DNA from 3 places in the Rhizobium sp. AC44/96 genome. Region 2 is predicted to be linked to each of the others. Evidence: predicted binding sites of a transcription regulator. Region 2 holds the regulator's gene; each other region holds the start of a gene.
What was found. Region 2 encodes PhoB, which activates phosphate uptake and scavenging genes when phosphate is short. Its sites were predicted from a motif close to TGTCATNNANCTGTCAT; they were not measured.

Region 1: the regulator PhoB is predicted to act here: its motif matches at 3,086-3,102, upstream of A6U87_RS17435 (UDP-2,3-diacylglucosamine diphosphatase).
Region 3: the regulator PhoB is predicted to act here: its motif matches at 2,413-2,429, upstream of A6U87_RS07225 (NAD-glutamate dehydrogenase).

Annotation. Positions count from the first base shown of each region.
Region 1 covers NZ_LXKO01000023.1:8,743-14,417, reverse strand. The annotation lists gene dgcA (N-acetyl-D-Glu racemase DgcA) at 1-876, shown strand, start outside; gene A6U87_RS17440 (MFS transporter) at 828-2,048, opposite strand; gene A6U87_RS17435 (UDP-2,3-diacylglucosamine diphosphatase) at 2,214-3,038, opposite strand; gene A6U87_RS17430 (NADP-dependent malic enzyme) at 3,253-5,565, shown strand.
Region 2 covers NZ_LXKO01000001.1:212,253-217,927, forward strand. The annotation lists gene pstC (phosphate ABC transporter permease subunit PstC) at 1-1,187, shown strand, start outside; gene pstA (phosphate ABC transporter permease PstA) at 1,184-2,503, shown strand; gene pstB (phosphate ABC transporter ATP-binding protein PstB) at 2,518-3,333, shown strand; gene phoU (phosphate signaling complex protein PhoU) at 3,377-4,090, shown strand; gene phoB (phosphate regulon transcriptional regulator PhoB) at 4,127-4,810, shown strand; gene A6U87_RS01030 (aspartate/glutamate racemase family protein) at 4,876-5,526, opposite strand; gene A6U87_RS01035 (GcrA family cell cycle regulator) at 5,674-5,675, opposite strand, start outside.
Region 3 covers NZ_LXKO01000003.1:96,110-101,784, forward strand. The annotation lists gene A6U87_RS07210 (lytic transglycosylase domain-containing protein) at 1-711, shown strand, start outside; gene A6U87_RS07215 (carbonic anhydrase) at 771-1,412, opposite strand; gene pdxY (pyridoxal kinase PdxY) at 1,482-2,357, opposite strand; gene A6U87_RS07225 (NAD-glutamate dehydrogenase) at 2,617-5,675, shown strand, end outside.

The DNA of each region.
Region 1 (5,675 bases), on a different contig from region 2:
GAAAACGGCGTTTCCGGCTGGGGCGAGTGCGTTCCCTACCGTCGTTACGGCGAGACCATGGAAAGTGTTGCGGCGCAGATCGAGGCCGCGAAGCCGCTGGTGGAGGCAGGGCTTTCGCTCGCCGATCTCCAGCGAGCCATGCCTCCGGGAGCCGCGCGCAACGCTGTCGACTGTGCGCTTTGGGATCTTCGAGCCAAGCAATCGGGAACCTCTGTGGCGACGATACTTGGTTTGTCCGAGCCGCGCCCGCTGACGACCGCGTACACGATTTCGCTTGGTGAACCTGACGTGATGGCCGAGCAGGCCCGCGCAAACCCTGGCCGCGCCTTGTTGAAGGTCAAGGTCGGCACTGGCGACGACGAGAGCCGAATTCGCGCCGTCAGGGCGGCAGCCCCCGATGCCGCTATCATTCTCGACGCCAATGAAGGTTGGCCGGAAGCGATGCTCGAACATCATCTGCGTGTATCCGCCGAGGCGGGCGTCGCCCTCGTGGAACAGCCCCTTCCCGCGGGCAAGGATGAAATGCTGGCCGTGATCGATCATCCGCTCCTGATCTGCGCCGACGAAAGCGTCCATCACGCCGGCGATCTCGCCAGCCTTCGCGACCGCTACGATGCTATCAACATCAAGCTCGACAAGACAGGTGGCTTGACCGAGGCGCTCGTGATGAAGCGCGAAGCGCAGCGCCTGGGCTTCAAGATCATGCTGGGCTGCATGGTCGGAACATCGCTTGCGATGGCACCAGCGGTCCTGCTTGCCCAGGACGTGGAGTTCGTCGATCTCGATGGGCCCCTGCTTCTTGCGCGGGACCGCGAGCCCGGTCTTCGCTACACGGCATCGCTCGTCTGGCCGCCAGAAGCGAGCCTCTGGGGCTGAAGATAGTAGGCAACAATGATAAGGCCGAGGCCCAGCAGGGCGGCGGTGGCCATCACGTAGTAGCTGGCAAGACCGAGAATGGCGTAGATGTATCCCGATGCGATCGTCATCAGCGCCATGAACATGCCGTTGTAGAAGAAGTAGGCGCCTTGGGCCGACGATTCCTGCGTTTCCTGAACGCTGGCCACGATTCTCCGCTGCACGCCAGTGTGGACGAAAGCGAAGCTGAAGGCGTGGAGACATTGCAGCAGGAAGAAGCCGACAAATCCCCAGTGCAGCGGGAAGAGGATCCAGCGACAGATACAGACGCCGGCACCGAAGCGGATGAGCGTCCAGGCATCGAAACGCCGGCTGAGGCGCCTCGACAGGAAGAAGACCGTGACTTCCGCGGCAACGCCGGCACTCCAGAGCACGGCGATCTCGGTGCCGGAGAAGCCGAGATCCCGCCAGTAGATCGATGCAAACGTATAGAGCAATGCGTGGCTGGACTGCTGGATGGCAACACCGATCAGGAGAACCAGCAGATGCGGCTGGCGCAGCGAACTGCCGGTTGCCGCGGGAATGTCGACAGGCGTGCCACGCCGGCGCGTCGGGCCGATCCGTGGACAGTACATCGCCATGACCATCGTCATCACGAATCCGAAGATCATCACCGGCAACACCATTTCGCCGCCCCAACGGCCGATCAGCCGGCCGCCGACCAGCGTCGAGATGATGAAGGCAATCGAACCCCAGACGCGCATCGAACCGTAATCGAGACCCCAGCGCCGAACGCCGGAGATGACGATCGACTCTACCACCGGGATATAGGGGGAGAACGTGGCGCCCTGGATCGTATAAACGATCAGAACCGGCCAGAACGTCGTCGTCCAGTAAAGGGCGATCGCCGTCAGCAGTGAAAGCCCACCCGAAAACACAAGAACGTCCGCACGCTCCTTCATCCGGTCCGCGTACATCGCGACAATGGGTGCGACCAGCACGCGCACGATCATCGGCACGGCAAGGATAAGGCCGATTTCATGATCGGTGAATTTGTGAAGTGCCAGCCAGACTGGAAAGAAGGGCAAGGCAACGCCGTTCACAAGGAGAGGCGCGCAGTAGGACAGCGCGCTTAGCAATCGGAAGCGCGGTGGCGCGCCCTCTCCCCTGGAGAGATTTTGAACGGGAATCATGGGTAGACCTGAAGGAAACTGACCGTTGCCTAACACGTCAACCTAAGGGCGACTATGGCAAGAAATAGCCCGCCCAAACCGATTTCAAAAATAATTGGGGGCTGTCGCGCGAACGCAACGCCCGAAGGGTGCCTTCGATAAATGAGAAGTGCCGAAGCAGCCTGCCTACGCGGCCTGCTGCGCGAGTTCCGGCTTCTGGTGTTCGATGGCAAGCGTAACAGGTTGAGCGTCGGCCATCGTGCGCCATTCGATCAATTCGAATGTGCCGTCCATGTGTTCGACGATTGCCGTGCAGCTTTCCACCCAGTCGCCGGTGTTGATGTAGCGGATACCGTCCATGTCCTCCATGACAGCATGATGGATGTGGCCACAGATCACGCCGTCGGCGTCGTGCTTGCGCGCCTCGTCGGCAACGACCTTCTGGAACTCGCCGATGAAGTTCACCGCATGCTTAACCTGCAGCTTGGCCCAGGCGGAGAACGACCAGTACGGCATTCCAAGGCGTCTGCGAACGGCGGCAAGGCCGACATTGATCATGATCGCCATGTCGTAGGCCCAGTCGCCGAGATAAGCGAGCAGCCGCGCGTTGCGAACGACGACATCGAACTCGTCGCCGTGAAGCACGAGATACTTCTTGCCGTCGGCTGCCTCGTGCATCATCCGTTCGGCGACTTCAATGCCGCCGAAGTGCATGCCTGGAAAGTCGCGGAGGAATTCGTCGTGATTGCCGGGTATGTAGATGACGCGCGTGCCTTTGCGCGCCTTGCGCAGCAGCTTCTGCACGACGTCGTTACAATCCTGCGGCCAGTACCAGCTGCGCTTCAGGCGCCAGCCATCGACGATATCGCCGACGAGATAGACGGTGTCGGCCTCGTGATATTTAAGGAAATCGAGCAGAAAATCCGCCTTTGCGGCCTTCGAGCCGAGATGTACGTCGGAAATAAAGAGCGTACGGAAGTGACGGGTATCCATATTATCCTTCACAAGCATCCTGCCCGTGTCCCTGGTTCATCTATGTCTCTGAAAACCAGAGTCGTGTTTCAGGAAGATGACATCCCCTCTCCTCGCCGGTTTTTGCACATCGGTCCCAAGGTCTCGAAACCATGGTTCAAATTGAGCAATTTTCGAAAATTTGACTGTCCAGCGGTTGCGTTTGATGTATTGAAGGCCACCAAAGACAGCATGCGACAGCCCGGAGACGACGATGGATCATCACGAAAAATCCAAGACGGAAGCGAATACGGCAGGCGGAAGCCTCGATGAGCAGGCACTGTTCTTCCACCGCTACCCCCGTCCCGGAAAACTCGAGATCCAGGCCACCAAGCCGCTCGGCAACCAGCGCGACCTTGCGCTCGCCTATTCGCCCGGCGTTGCTGCTCCCTGCCTCGCCATTCGCGACAACCCGGAGACGGCTGCGGATTATACCTCACGCTCGAACCTCGTTGCGGTCATCTCCAACGGCACGGCAGTGCTGGGCCTGGGCAATATCGGCCCCCTGGCATCGAAGCCGGTGATGGAAGGCAAGGCGGTCCTCTTCAAGAAGTTCGCCAACATCGACGTTTTCGATATCGAAGTGGATGCCACGACCGTCGATCAGATGGTCTCGACGGTTGCGTCGCTGGAGCCCACCTTCGGCGGTATCAACCTCGAGGATATCAAGGCGCCCGAATGTTTCGAGATCGAGCGCCAGCTTCGCGAGAAGATGAAGATCCCGGTCTTCCACGATGACCAACACGGTACCGCCATCATCGTTGCCGCGGCTATCCTGAACGGTCTGGAACTGGCCGGCAAGAAGATCGAAGAGGTCAAGATCGTCGCCTCCGGCGCCGGTGCTGCCGCACTCGCTTGCCTCAATCTCCTCGTCACGCTCGGCGCGAAGCGCGAGAACATCTGGGTCCACGATCTCGAAGGCCTCGTCTACGAAGGCCGCGTCGAGTTGATGGACGAATGGAAGAGCGTCTACGCGCAGAAGAGCGATACGCGCACGCTCGCCGAAAACATCGGCGGCGCCGATGTCTTCCTCGGTCTCTCCGCTGCCGGCGTGCTGAAGCCGGAGCTGCTGGCACAGATGGCGGATAAGCCGCTGATCATGGCGCTCGCCAATCCAAACCCCGAAATCATGCCGGATCTCGCCCGCGCCGCCCGCCCGGATGCGATGATCTGCACGGGGCGTTCGGACTTCCCGAACCAAGTCAACAACGTCCTCTGCTTCCCGTACATCTTCCGCGGCGCTCTCGATTGCGGCGCCGTCACGATCAATGAGGAAATGAAGATGGCGGCCGTTCGCGCCATCGCAGCCCTTGCCCGCGAAGAACCGTCTGACGTCGCCGCTCGCGCCTATTCCGATGAAACGCCGATCTTCGGGCCGAACTATCTGATCCCCTCGCCGTTCGATCCGCGCCTCATCCTCCGCATTGCGCCTGCTGTCGCCAAGGCTGCGGCAGAGAGCGGTGTCGCCGTGCGCCCGATCACCGATTTCGATGCTTACCTCGACCAGTTGAACCGCTTCGTCTTCCGCTCCGGCTTCGTCATGAAGCCGATCTTTGCCGCTGCGAAGAACGCCGACCGGAAGCGGGTGATCTTCTCCGAAGGCGAAGACGAGCGCGTATTGCGCGCTGCCCAGGTGCTGCTTGAAGAAGGCATTGCAAAGCCGATCCTCATCGGTCGTCCGCAGGTCATCGAGACCCGTCTGAAGCGCTACGGCCTACGCATCCGGCCGCTGTCGGATTTCGACGTGATCAACCCGGAAGACGATCCGCGTTTCCGTGAATATGTCGATCTCTATCTGTCGCTGGTCGGCCGCCGCGGTGTCATCCCCGAAGCCGCCCGCACCATCGTGCGCACGAACACCACCGTGATCGGCGCCCTTGCCCTGAAACGCGGTGAAGCCGATGCGCTGATCTGCGGTCTTGAGGGCCGCTATGAGAAACACCTGCGCGACGTGCGCCAGATCGTTGGCAAGCGGAAGGATGTTCGCGACTTCTCGGCGCTCAGCCTCTTGATTTCGCAGCGCGGTGCGACCTTCTTCACCGACACGTACGTCACCTTCAATCCGACGGCCGAGGAGGTCGCGGAATCGGCGGTTCTGGCAGCCGAGGAAATCAAGCGTTTCGGCATCACGCCGCGCGTTGCCCTCGTCTCCCATTCGAACTTCGGTTCTCGCGAGTCCGAAAGCGCGACGAAGATGCGCGCGGCTCTGAGCCTGGTTCGCGAAAGCGCGCCGACGCTTGAGGTCGATGGTGAAATGCATGGCGAAAGCGCGATCACCGAGACACTACGAAAGCGCGTCATGCCGGATACGACGCTCCACGACGAAGCGAACCTCCTGGTGTTCCCGAACCTCGACGCGGCCAACATCACGCTCGGTGTGGTGAAGTCGATGACCGACGGCCTTCATGTCGGTCCGATCCTTCTCGGTGCCGCGCTGCCGGCTCATATTCTCGCGCCGTCGGTCACCTCGCGCGGTGTGGTCAACATGGCCGCACTCGCCGTGGTCGAGGCCTCTCAGCCAGCCTGAGTGGCCGAAACCGAGAAAATGCTTTAGGATTCCGACGGCAGCTTGTTAAGACAAACAAGCTAAGACAAGGGGCGGCGACACGCGTCGCCCCGACTGGTATTTGCTCATTT
Region 2 (5,675 bases):
CGATTGCGCGCGGTCTGCCGGCGTTGACACAGGAAGAAATCGGCGCGGGTGCCAGCGATCCGGCAGGCCTCCAGGCGAAGCTCGCCGCAAAGGGCGTTCCGCTCGCCGGCGAACCGCAGCCTTACATGATCGAAGCCGCCCAGAAGCTGAATGCGGAAAGTGGCGCTAGCCGCGCCGTGATGACCGCGATCGTTCTGGTCCTGGCTGTTGCGGGCGGTTTCTACGCCCTGCGCGAGGTCGCACCTCGCTTCCGTGCTCGCAACCGTGTCGAGCGCGTCATGCTCTGGGGCCTGCTGCTGGCATCGTCCATCGCGATCCTCACGACCATCGGCATCGTTCTTTCCATGCTGTCCGAGGCCGCCCACTTCTTCGCCGCCGTTCCGGCTGCCGACTTCTTCTTTGGCACTGTCTGGGATCCGCGCTTTGCCGGCGCCGGCAGCTCGTCCTTCGGTCAGTTCGGGCTGATCCCGCTGCTGCTCGGCACGCTCTACATCGGCTTCGTCGCCATGCTGGTCGCGGTTCCGGTCGGCCTGTTTGCCGCGATCTACATGGCGGAATATGCGGCTCCCAAGGTTCGCTCGCTGGCCAAGCCGCTTCTCGAAGTGCTGGCCGGTATCCCGACCATCGTCTACGGCTTCTTCGCCCTCGTCACCGTTGGTCCCTTCCTGCGCGACCTCTCCTCGCAGGTGAACGGCCTTCTGACCGGTAACTATACCAATTTCATCCAGGCGCAGAGCGTTCTGACCGCCGGTATCGTCATGGGCATCATGCTGATCCCGTACGTTTCCTCGCTGTCCGACGACATCATCACCGCCGTGCCGCGCGCTCTGCGTGACGGTTCTCTCGGCCTCGGCGCCACGCGTTCGGAAACGATCAAGAAGGTCGTCCTCCCGGCGGCGCTCCCGGGCATCGTCGGCGCGCTGCTGATGACCGCCTCGCGCGCCATCGGCGAGACCATGATCGTCGTGCTTGCCGCTGGTGTCGCCGCACGCATCCAGATCAACCCGTTCGAACCGATGACGACAGTGACGGTCAAGATCGTCAACCAGCTGACAGGCGACCTTGAGTTCACCTCTCCGCAGACGCTGGTTGCCTTCGCGCTCGGCATCACGCTGTTCTTCATCACGCTTTGCCTCAACATCTACGCGCTCTACATCGTGCGCAAATACCGGGAGCAGTACGAATGACGGATATTGTTTCCCCCGCAGGCGCAATCGTCTCCAAGGCACCGGCTCGCCGCGATATCGGCATCAAGCGCCGCTACGCCGCCGAGCGTCGGTTCCAGGCCTACGGCATCGCCGCCATCTCCTTCGGCCTGATCTTCCTCGCGATCCTGCTGACCACCGTAATCAGCAAGGGCTACACGTCCTTCCTGCAGACGGCGATCACGCTGCCGATCGAGTTCAGCGAAAAGACGCTGGACCCGAACAACAAGCGCGCCACCGATCCGTCGGTGCTGGTCGCAGCGAACTATCCCGTCCTGATCCGCGATGCGATGATCAAGACGCTCGGGATCAATGCCTCCAGCCGCCCTGACGTGCGCGACGCTTCGGCAATGATCTCCAAGGGCGCTCCGATCGTTCTCCGCGACATGGTGATGGCTGATCCGTCGCTGATCGGCAAGACGGTCAATGTCACGCTGCTCGCCGACGCCAACGTCGACTCTGCCAACAAGGGCCAGATCGATCTCAAGGTCGACGAGAAGAACCGCAAGGTGAACGACAAGCAGGTTGGCTGGATGCAGCAGCTCACGGCGAGCGGCACCCTGCACAAGCAGTTCAACACCGGCCTCTTCGTCAACGGCAACTCGAGCCGTCCTGAGGCAGCCGGCCTCGGCGTTGCTCTGATCGGCTCGCTCTATCTGATGCTCATCGTGCTCGTTCTCGCTCTGCCCATCGGCGTCGCCGCTTCGATCTACCTCGAAGAGTTTGCGCCGAAGAACAAGCTGACAGACCTGATCGAGGTCAACATCAACAACCTCGCGGCCGTTCCGTCGATCGTCTACGGTCTGCTCGGTCTCGCCGTCTTCATCAACTTCGCAGGCCTGCCGCGCTCCGCGTCGCTGGTCGGTGGTCTGGTGCTGACGCTGATGACGCTGCCGACCATCATCATCGCAACCCGCGCAGCGCTGCGCGCCGTGCCGCCGTCGATCCGCGCGGCAGCCCTGGGTCTCGGTGCCTCGAAGATGCAGATGGTGTTCCATCACGTCCTGCCGCTCGCGATGCCCGGCATCCTGACCGGCACCATCATCGGCCTGGCGCATGCGCTCGGCGAAACGGCACCACTGCTTTTGATCGGCATGGTTGCCTTCGTCGCCAATGCACCGGCCACCCCCATGGATCCTTCCACGGCACTGCCCGTGCAGGTCTACATGTGGGCCAACGAAGCCGAGCGCGCTTTTGTCGAGCGCACCTCCGGCGCCATCATCGTCCTGCTCCTGTTCCTGATCGTCATGAACCTCGGAGCTATCCTTCTGCGTCGTCGCTTTGAGCGCCGCTGGTAAACGGAGTAAACATCATGAACATGTTGACGGAAGCAGCAGTCGAGAAAGCGCTGGACCAGAAGATGAATACCATTCCGTATAAAATGATTGGCCAGGACGTATCGGTTTACTACGGCGAGAAGCGCGCGCTCTTCGACGTCAAGCTGAACATCCGCGAAAATACCGTGACGGCGCTCATCGGCCCGTCCGGTTGCGGCAAGTCCACGTTCCTGCGCAGCCTGAACCGCATGAACGACACGATCGACAATTGCCGCGTCACCGGCAAGATCACGCTCGACGGCGATGATATCTACGATCCGGATATCGACGTGGTCGAACTGCGCGCCCGTGTCGGCATGGTGTTCCAGAAGCCGAACCCGTTCCCGAAGACGATCTACGAGAACGTCGCTTACGGCCCGCGTATCCACGGCCTCGCAAAGAGCAAGGCTGACATGGACCAGATCGTCGAATACAGCCTGCAGCGTGCCGGCCTGTGGAACGAAGTGAAGGATCGCGTTCACGAGTCCGGCACCGGCCTCTCCGGCGGTCAGCAGCAGCGCCTTTGCATTGCTCGCGCCGTTGCGGTCAGCCCTGAAGTCATCCTGATGGACGAGCCGTGCTCCGCGCTTGACCCGATCGCCACCGCCAAGGTCGAGGAGCTCATCCACGAACTGCGCGAAAGCTACACCATCGTCATCGTCACACACTCGATGCAGCAGGCGGCTCGCGTTTCGCAGCGTACCGCCATGTTCCACCTCGGCAACCTCGTCGAGGAAAACGACACAGACAAGATGTTCACCAACCCGGATGACCCGCGCACCCAGGACTACATCATGGGCCGCTTCGGTTGATCTCCGGCAACGGTAACCCTCAGGACATTCAAGGATAAGCCCCATGGCATCGACACATATCTATTCCGCCTACGACGACGACCTGAAGTTCCTGTCCCGCCGTATTTCGGAAATGGGCGGTCTTGCAGAACAGATGGTTTCAGACGCTGTCCGCGCCCTGGTGAACGGCGACACGGCGCTCGCCCAGAAGGTCATTTCCGACGACGTGATCCTCGACCACGCCGAGCGCGAGATCGGCGACAAGGCGATCATCACCATTGCACGTCGTCAGCCCATGGCCGCCGACCTTCGCGAAATCATGGGTTCGATCCGCATCGCGGCCGACCTCGAGCGCGTTGGCGATCTTGGCAAGAACACTGCAAAGCGCGTCATCGCCGTGCAGAGCAGCGGCGTTCCCCGCAAGCTCGCTCGCGGCCTCGAGCACCTCTCGGAGCTGGCGCTTGTCCAGCTCAAGGAAGTTCTCGACGTTTACACGAGCCGTGCTGCGGACCGCGCCAAGTCGATCCGTGAGCGCGACGAGGAAATCGACGCGATGTACACCTCGCTGTTTCGCGAGCTGCTCACCTACATGATGGAAGATCCGCGCAACATCACCAGCTGCACGCATCTTCTCTTCTGCGCCAAGAACATCGAGCGCATCGGCGACCATGCGACCAACATTGCCGAAACCATCTACTACATGGCCACCGGTGCCCAGCCGGAAGGCGAACGTCCGAAGGACGATACCGCCAACACCGTCGGCGCAGTCACTGAATAATCGTTCCGCGACCGCGCCCCCAGGAGACCGAAACGAATGATACCTAAAGTAGCTGTCGTTGAAGACGAAGAGGCCCTGAGCGTGCTTCTTCGCTATAACCTCGAGGCCGAAGGCTTCGAGGTCGACACCATCCTGCGCGGCGACGAGGCCGAGATCCGGCTGCAGGAGCGCACGCCCGACCTTCTGATCCTCGATTGGATGCTGCCTGGCGTGTCCGGCATCGAGCTCTGCCGTCGCCTGCGCATGCGGCCGGAAACCGAACGTCTGCCGATCATCATGTTGACGGCCCGTGGCGAGGAGAGCGAACGCGTTCGCGGCCTGTCCACCGGCGCCGACGACTACGTGGTCAAGCCGTTCTCGACACCCGAGCTGGTTGCCCGCGTCAAGGCGATGCTACGCCGCGCCAAGCCGGAAGTTCTCTCGTCGCTCCTCAAGTGCGGCGATATCGAACTCGATCGCGAAACCCACCGCGTTCATCGCAAGAGCCGTGAAGTCCGCCTGGGGCCGACGGAATTCCGCCTGCTGGAATTCCTCATGGCGTCGCCAGGCCGCGTCTTCTCGCGTTCGCAGCTTCTGGACGGCGTCTGGGGCCACGACATCTATGTCGACGAACGCACCGTCGACGTCCATGTCGGGCGTCTGCGCAAGGCGCTGAACTTCTCCAATATGCAGGATGTGATCCGCACCGTTCGTGGCGCCGGATACTCGATGGAAGCATAGGCTTCCATCGATCCGCCAGCAGAGCGGGCCGCTGGGGGCTCGTCTTGTGGGAACGAGCCGCCGGCTCAGGCGTCTCGCGAAACGCTCGTCACAGCGGCGGCAAGGCCCGCCGCTGGACTGCTGAGGGGTCTGGGACCATCTTTGACCAGATCGGCTGCGCCCACCATCGACGCCTGGGCGAGAGCAACGGTCGCTGCACCCTCGCGATAAGCGGCATCTGCCGCCTCGGCAATGACCGCCAGATATCCATCACGATTGCCGGCCTTGAACAGATCCCATGCCCCGGGCACGAGGCGCACTTCGAACGCCGTTTGCGTTGCCTCGGCTGCCGTGGCGAAGAGTTGCGCCGTTGGTTCCACGGTGGTTTGAACCGCGCAGAGGAAGACGATCCGGCCTCCCGCCTGAACTGCCTGTTCCGCCAAGGCAGCGTCGACGCGAAGGGTGGGAACGGACACCGTGCCGTCCAATGCGTCCACCGACGGCCCAAGGGTCGAGCATGTGAGGATAACGGCATCAGCCGTCAGGCCGAGCGATCGCAGCAGCGAAGCGGTTTCATGAGCAATGTCGCGGGTGAGCCCACCCGACCGTTCGGCGTCTGCGAGCAGGTCGGGCCGGACCGCATGGACAAGCGTTCCCTCGGCGAGGCCGATCTCTCGTGCCGCGGCCTCGAATACAGCAACGTTGCTGTCGGCCGTATGTAGGCAGGCTATTTTCACCGCATACTCCAGTGCGCGCGACCGCCGAGCGGCAAGCACCCTATAGATACGCACCGTGCCTGGTACGGCATGCGAGCTTCCGCGTCTCGCAGTCAACAAAAAACGGGCCGCGAAGGCCCGTTTTGTATTCCTTATCCGGCTTCCGGATC
Region 3 (5,675 bases), on a different contig from region 2:
GCCTGGGTCAGCGCATTCAAGCAGGAAGCGGCTGCCAGCGGCGTAAACCGCGCCGTGCTCGACCGAGCCTTCGCGAATGTCGCCTACAATCGCCCGACGATCGCGGCCGACCGCGGCCAAAAGAGCTTCAAGCTGTCGTTTGATGCCTTCATGCAGAAGCGCGGCGGCGCAGCCATCATTTCCCGCGGCAAGGGCATGAAGCGTGCCAACGCTCCCCTGTTTGCATCCATCGAGCGGAAGTACGGCGTGCCAGCAGGCCCGCTGATCGCCATCTGGGGCATGGAGACAGGTTTCGGCAGCTACATGGGCAACCAGCACACAATGTCTGCTGTTTCGACCCTCGCTTACGACTGCCGCCGCTCCGATTATTTCACCGATCAGCTCTACGCAGCGCTTCAGCTGGTCTCGGAAGGCTATCTCAATCCGCAGGCACGCGGCGCCGCTCACGGCGAAATCGGCCAGACTCAGTTCCTGCCTCGCAACGTCGTCAATTTCGGCGTCGATGGGGATGGCGATGGCCGTGTTGACATGGTCGGGTCGCGCGCAGATGCGCTTGCCTCCACGGCAAACTTCCTCAAGGGCCACGGCTGGCAGGCTGGTGCCGGTTATCAGCCGGGCGAGCCGAACTTTGCGGCCATTGCAGGCTGGAACGCCGCGACGGTCTACCAGCAGGCAATTGCCTACATCGGCCAGCAGATCGACGCCAATTAAGCCGGACACAGCTGTCTAGCAAAGCGCCGGAGGCAACTTCGGCGCTTTTTTATTTGTGCTTAGATTTCGGGGCGAACGAAGTCGCGCGTCTCCGCATCCATCACCCAGAGCTCACCGGTCGAAATATCGAACCAGGAACCATGAAGTTGGATCTGGCCGGCTTCTTCCAGCGCCTTGATGTTCGGAAACGTTCTGAGATTATCGATCGAGTTTCGGATCGAAATACGCTCAAGCGCTGTCTGTCGCTCGCCTGGCGTCATGATGTCGTTACTCTGGATCTGCTCCGCAGCCGGCCGTAAAAGCGACATCCAACGACCGATAAAGTCGCCGGGCGACAGCGGTTCGGCGTTGGGATCGAGCGCTGCGCGAATACCGCCGCAACGACCGTGTCCCATCACGACGATGTCTGAAACCTTCAGCACCTGAACAGCGAATTCCAATGCTGCCGAGGTGGCATGGAAATGGCCGTCCGGTTCGTAGGGCGGCACCATGTTGGCGACATTGCGAACAACGAACAGCTCGCCGGGGCCCGCATCGAATATCAGCTCCGGCGCAGCGCGCGAGTCTGAACAGGCTACGACGAGGGTGCTTGGGCTCTGGCCGTTCTCGGCGAGCGTCTTATAGCGGTCACGAGCATCGGCATAACGCCCGCTCATGAAGTTGCGATAGCCGTCCAGAAGGGTGTTTGGAAAACGCTGCATGTCATTCGATTACAGCGGGAACCGGACAAGATCAACCATAGCAGTGCAAAATCACCGCCACGAAGAAAGCTAGCTCTTTCGTCTCTGCGCCGGATGCAGCAGCCGCCGCATCTGCACCATGGCCATCGGCGTTGCCAGGCTGGACGCGTCGCTTGCAAGCGTCAGTTCATCGCTACCACGTTTAACGGCGCGCGCGAGAACCTCGTAGACGCTTGCCGTTGCTAGCTGGAGCGCCTTCTCATCCTCCATTCCCGACAGGAGCCGGGAGAGGAACAGGGCGGCAAGCAGGTCGCCGAGACCGTTCGGCGGCTTTTCGACAAGGCGATGCTCGGCAAGCAGGGCATGCCGTCCCGAAAGATAGAGATTTCCGGTACCGCCGGCCATCATCGGTACCGCGGAAGTAACGAGCATACGCGAAGGTCCAAGCGACAGCGCGGCATCGATGATCGCGGTATTGTCCTCAAGCGGAGCGCCAGCGAGCCAGGCCAGCTCATACCTGTTGGGTGTCGCAAGCGAGGCCAGCGGAATAAGATGGTCCCGGATGGCCTCGGCGGTCGCCTCCGGTACATAGAGGCCGCCCAGGTCTCCCATCACGGGATCGCAAACATAGAAGAGATCCGGATCTCGTTCCCGCAGCGCGGCGACGAGCCGTGCGACCGAACGCGCCTGCGCAGCGTTGCCAAAATACCCCGTAAGAACCGCTCGGACCTCGCCAATCCAGGGTGCGCGGATGAGATCGTCGATCGCGGCATCGAAATCGGCCTCGGCGAAGGTTAGCCGCGTAGATCGCCCGTGGCCGGGATGCCATGGCAGAACGATGGTCGGCAATGCCCAAACCTGATGGCCGAGTGTTTCCAGCGCGAATACGGCTGCACGGTTTCCGACTGAGCCACGTACCACATGGCTCGAGATCACGATCACAGTTCCCGCTGTATTCTGGGACATCTTCTTCCGATCCGAATTCTATTCGTTTCCGTAGATCTCCTTTTTGACGAGCAACTGTCAACCGTCCTTCATCCGGACATGCGATGTCTCCGAACCGGAGCAATCACCAAAATGAAAAAGTTCCGCATTCTTTTAAGAATCAGGCGTCTTCGAGGGAAAAAACGCACGAAAGCTGTCCGTTTCCGCCTTCTTTTAGAGATTTTTCCGTCCAATCTTCTGCTAACCTGCCGAAAATCCAACACATGAGGGAACATCTGGGATGGCTGCTCGAAACAATCCTAAGCGGGAAAAACAGCTCGAAAGCGCGAGCAAGATCGCCGCTGCCATAGGCGAGAGTCACATCGATCCAGAAATTCTCTTCGGTCGGGCAAGCAACGACGACCTCGAGGCCTACACGCCGGAGATGCTGGCGCTTTCAGCGGTTCATTGCGCCCGTGAACTCGGGGCATGGAGCCGCAAAACTCCTCGCATCAGCATTGAGACCGTCGCAGACGTAGCGCCAAACGGAACGGCGGTATCGATCCTCTCGGTTACCGACCACAATATGCCCTTCCTCTATGAATCGGTGATGGGCGAGGTCACGAGTAGCTATCGCGATCTCTTCATGGCCGTGCACCCGATTCTGGTCATGAAGGACGGAGGAGTTCCAGAGCTCTATGTGGCCGACGCGCCAAGCGAACCAGCCAATCGCGTCAGCCACATCCAGCTGCATATCTCTCCGCTCACGGCTGCGCAGGCGAGCGATCTGATCAAGCGCATCGGAGCTGTTGTCGAGCAGGTGAGGCTGACGGTGTCCGATTGGAAACCGATGGTAGCGCGGCTTGGCACCGTGATCGACGAGCTGTCCTCTTATCCTGCCGGCCGCAGGAAGGCTGAACGGGACGAAGCGATCGCGTTTCTGACGTGGTTGCGCGATGCGAATTTCACCTTCCTCGGCATGCGCGAATATCTTTACTCGGGCAAGGGATCGAGCGCCAAAGTCGAGCGCGACAAGGGAACGGGTCTGGGTATTCTTTCCAATCCCGACGTGCTGGTGCTGCGCACCGGCAAGGATGCCGTGACCACGACTCCCGAAATTCTGGCGTTCCTGGATGGCCCGGACTTCCTCATCGTCACCAAGGCGAACGTGAAATCAATCGTCCACCGGCGAGCCTATATGGACTATGTCGGCGTCAAACGCTTCGACGCGGATGGCAACGTCACCGGCGAACTGCGCATCGTCGGCCTGTTTACGTCCACGGCCTACACCTCGTTGGCCAGCGATATTCCGCTGCTACGTTCGAAAATCGAAAAGGTGAAAGAACATTTCGGCTTCGATCCGATGAGCCATTCGGGTCGCATGCTCGACAACACGCTGGAATCCTACCCGCGCGACGATCTCTTCCAGATCGACACGACGCTGCTGGCAACTTTCGCCGAACAGATCAACGATCTGGCCGACCGACCCCGTGTCCGCGCCCTGCCACGTATCGACCACTTCGATCGCTTCGTTTCCGTGATCGTCTACGTCCCGCGCGAAGAATATGACTCCATCGTGCGCGAGAAGATCGGAACGTATCTGAAGACGATCTACGATGGTCGCGTGTCCGCCTACTACCCCGCCTTCCCGGAGGGTGGTGTCGCCCGCGTGCACTTCATCATCGGACGCTCCGGCGGCAAGACGCCGCGGGTGCCGCAAGCACGCCTCGAAGAAGCGATCCGCGTCATCACCGCACGCTGGGACGACCGCTTCGAAGCCTTGGCCGGCCCCAAGGCGCCAAGGATCCAGGTCAGTCACGCTTTCCAGGATCTCTTTCCGCCGGAAGAAACCTTCAGTGACCTCGAAGACATCGCTGGTTGCGCGGCAGGCGAACAGATCCGGATCGCCTTCTACACGCGACGTAAGGACGAAGTGGATCTGCTATGCTTGAAGATCTTCCACGCCGGCGGCCAGCTTGCGCTGTCCCGGCGCGTACCCTTGCTCGAAAATCTCGGTTTCAACGTGATCAGCGAAGGAACCTTCGATATCGACGTGACGCTGAACGATGGCTCCGAACACCTGGTCGTTCTTCACGATATGGAGCTTGAAGCCCGCGGCGGCCTTGATGTCGATCTCGCGCGCCAAGGTCCGGCGCTTGAAGAAGCCTTCCTGTCGGCTTTCAGCGGCATTATCGACAACGACAACTTCAACCGGCTTATCGTCTCCGCCGACCTGTCGGCTCGCGAGACCAGCGTTCTTCGCGCCTATGCGCGCTACCTGCGCCAGGCAGGCATCGCCTATTCGCAGGACTACATCGCGACAACGCTCGATAAGTATCCGGCTATCGCCGCACTGATCTTCCGGTTGTTCCACGATACGCTGGACCCGCGAACTGCTGAAAAAGCGAGGATCAAGAAGGCTGCCGAACTGCACGGAAAGATCGAGACAGCGCTGGCGGAGGTTCCGAGCCTCGATGACGATCGTATTTTGCGCCGTTACGTCAACGTCGTCGACGCCACGCTGAGGACGAACTACTTCCAGCGCAACGAGGACGGCACCGCGAAGGCGATGCTCGCCTTCAAACTCGATCCCTTTGCCGTGGATGGCCTTCCTGAGCCGCGACCGTTCCGTGAGATATTCGTCTACGGCGTCGAGGTGGAAGGCGTTCATCTGCGCTTCGGCAAGATCGCCCGTGGGGGCCTTCGCTGGTCGGACCGCGCCGAAGACTATCGGACGGAAGTGCTCGGTCTGGTCAAGGCCCAGCAGGTCAAGAACGCGGTCATCGTACCGGTCGGTGCCAAGGGTGGTTTCTACCCCAAGAAGCTTCCCGTTGGCGGCAACCGCGACGAGATTTTCAATTCCGGACGTGAGGCCTACAAAACCTACATTCGCACGCTCTTGTCGATCACCGACAATATTTCCGGCATGGAGATCCTAGCACCAAAGGATACCGTGCGGCTCGATGGCGACGACCCCTATTTCGTCGTTGCGGCGGATAAAGGCACGGCGACATTCTCGGACACGGCCAATGCGCTCGCCCAGGAAGCCGGCTTCTGGCTCGACGATGCCTTCGCCTCTGGCGGCTCGGCCGGGTACGACCACAAGAAGATGGGCATTACCGCTCGCGGCGCCTGGGAAACCGTCAAGCGTCATTTCCGGGAAATGGATATCGATATCCAGACGACGCCGTTCAGCGTTGCCGGTGTCGGCGATATGTCGGGCGATGTATTCGGCAACGGCATGCTGCTGTCGCCGAAGATCCGGCTGGTGGCTGCGTTCGACCATCGCGACATCTTCATCGATCCGGATCCGGATATGGCAAAGACGCTGGAAGAGCGGCGGCGCCTATTCAATCTCGC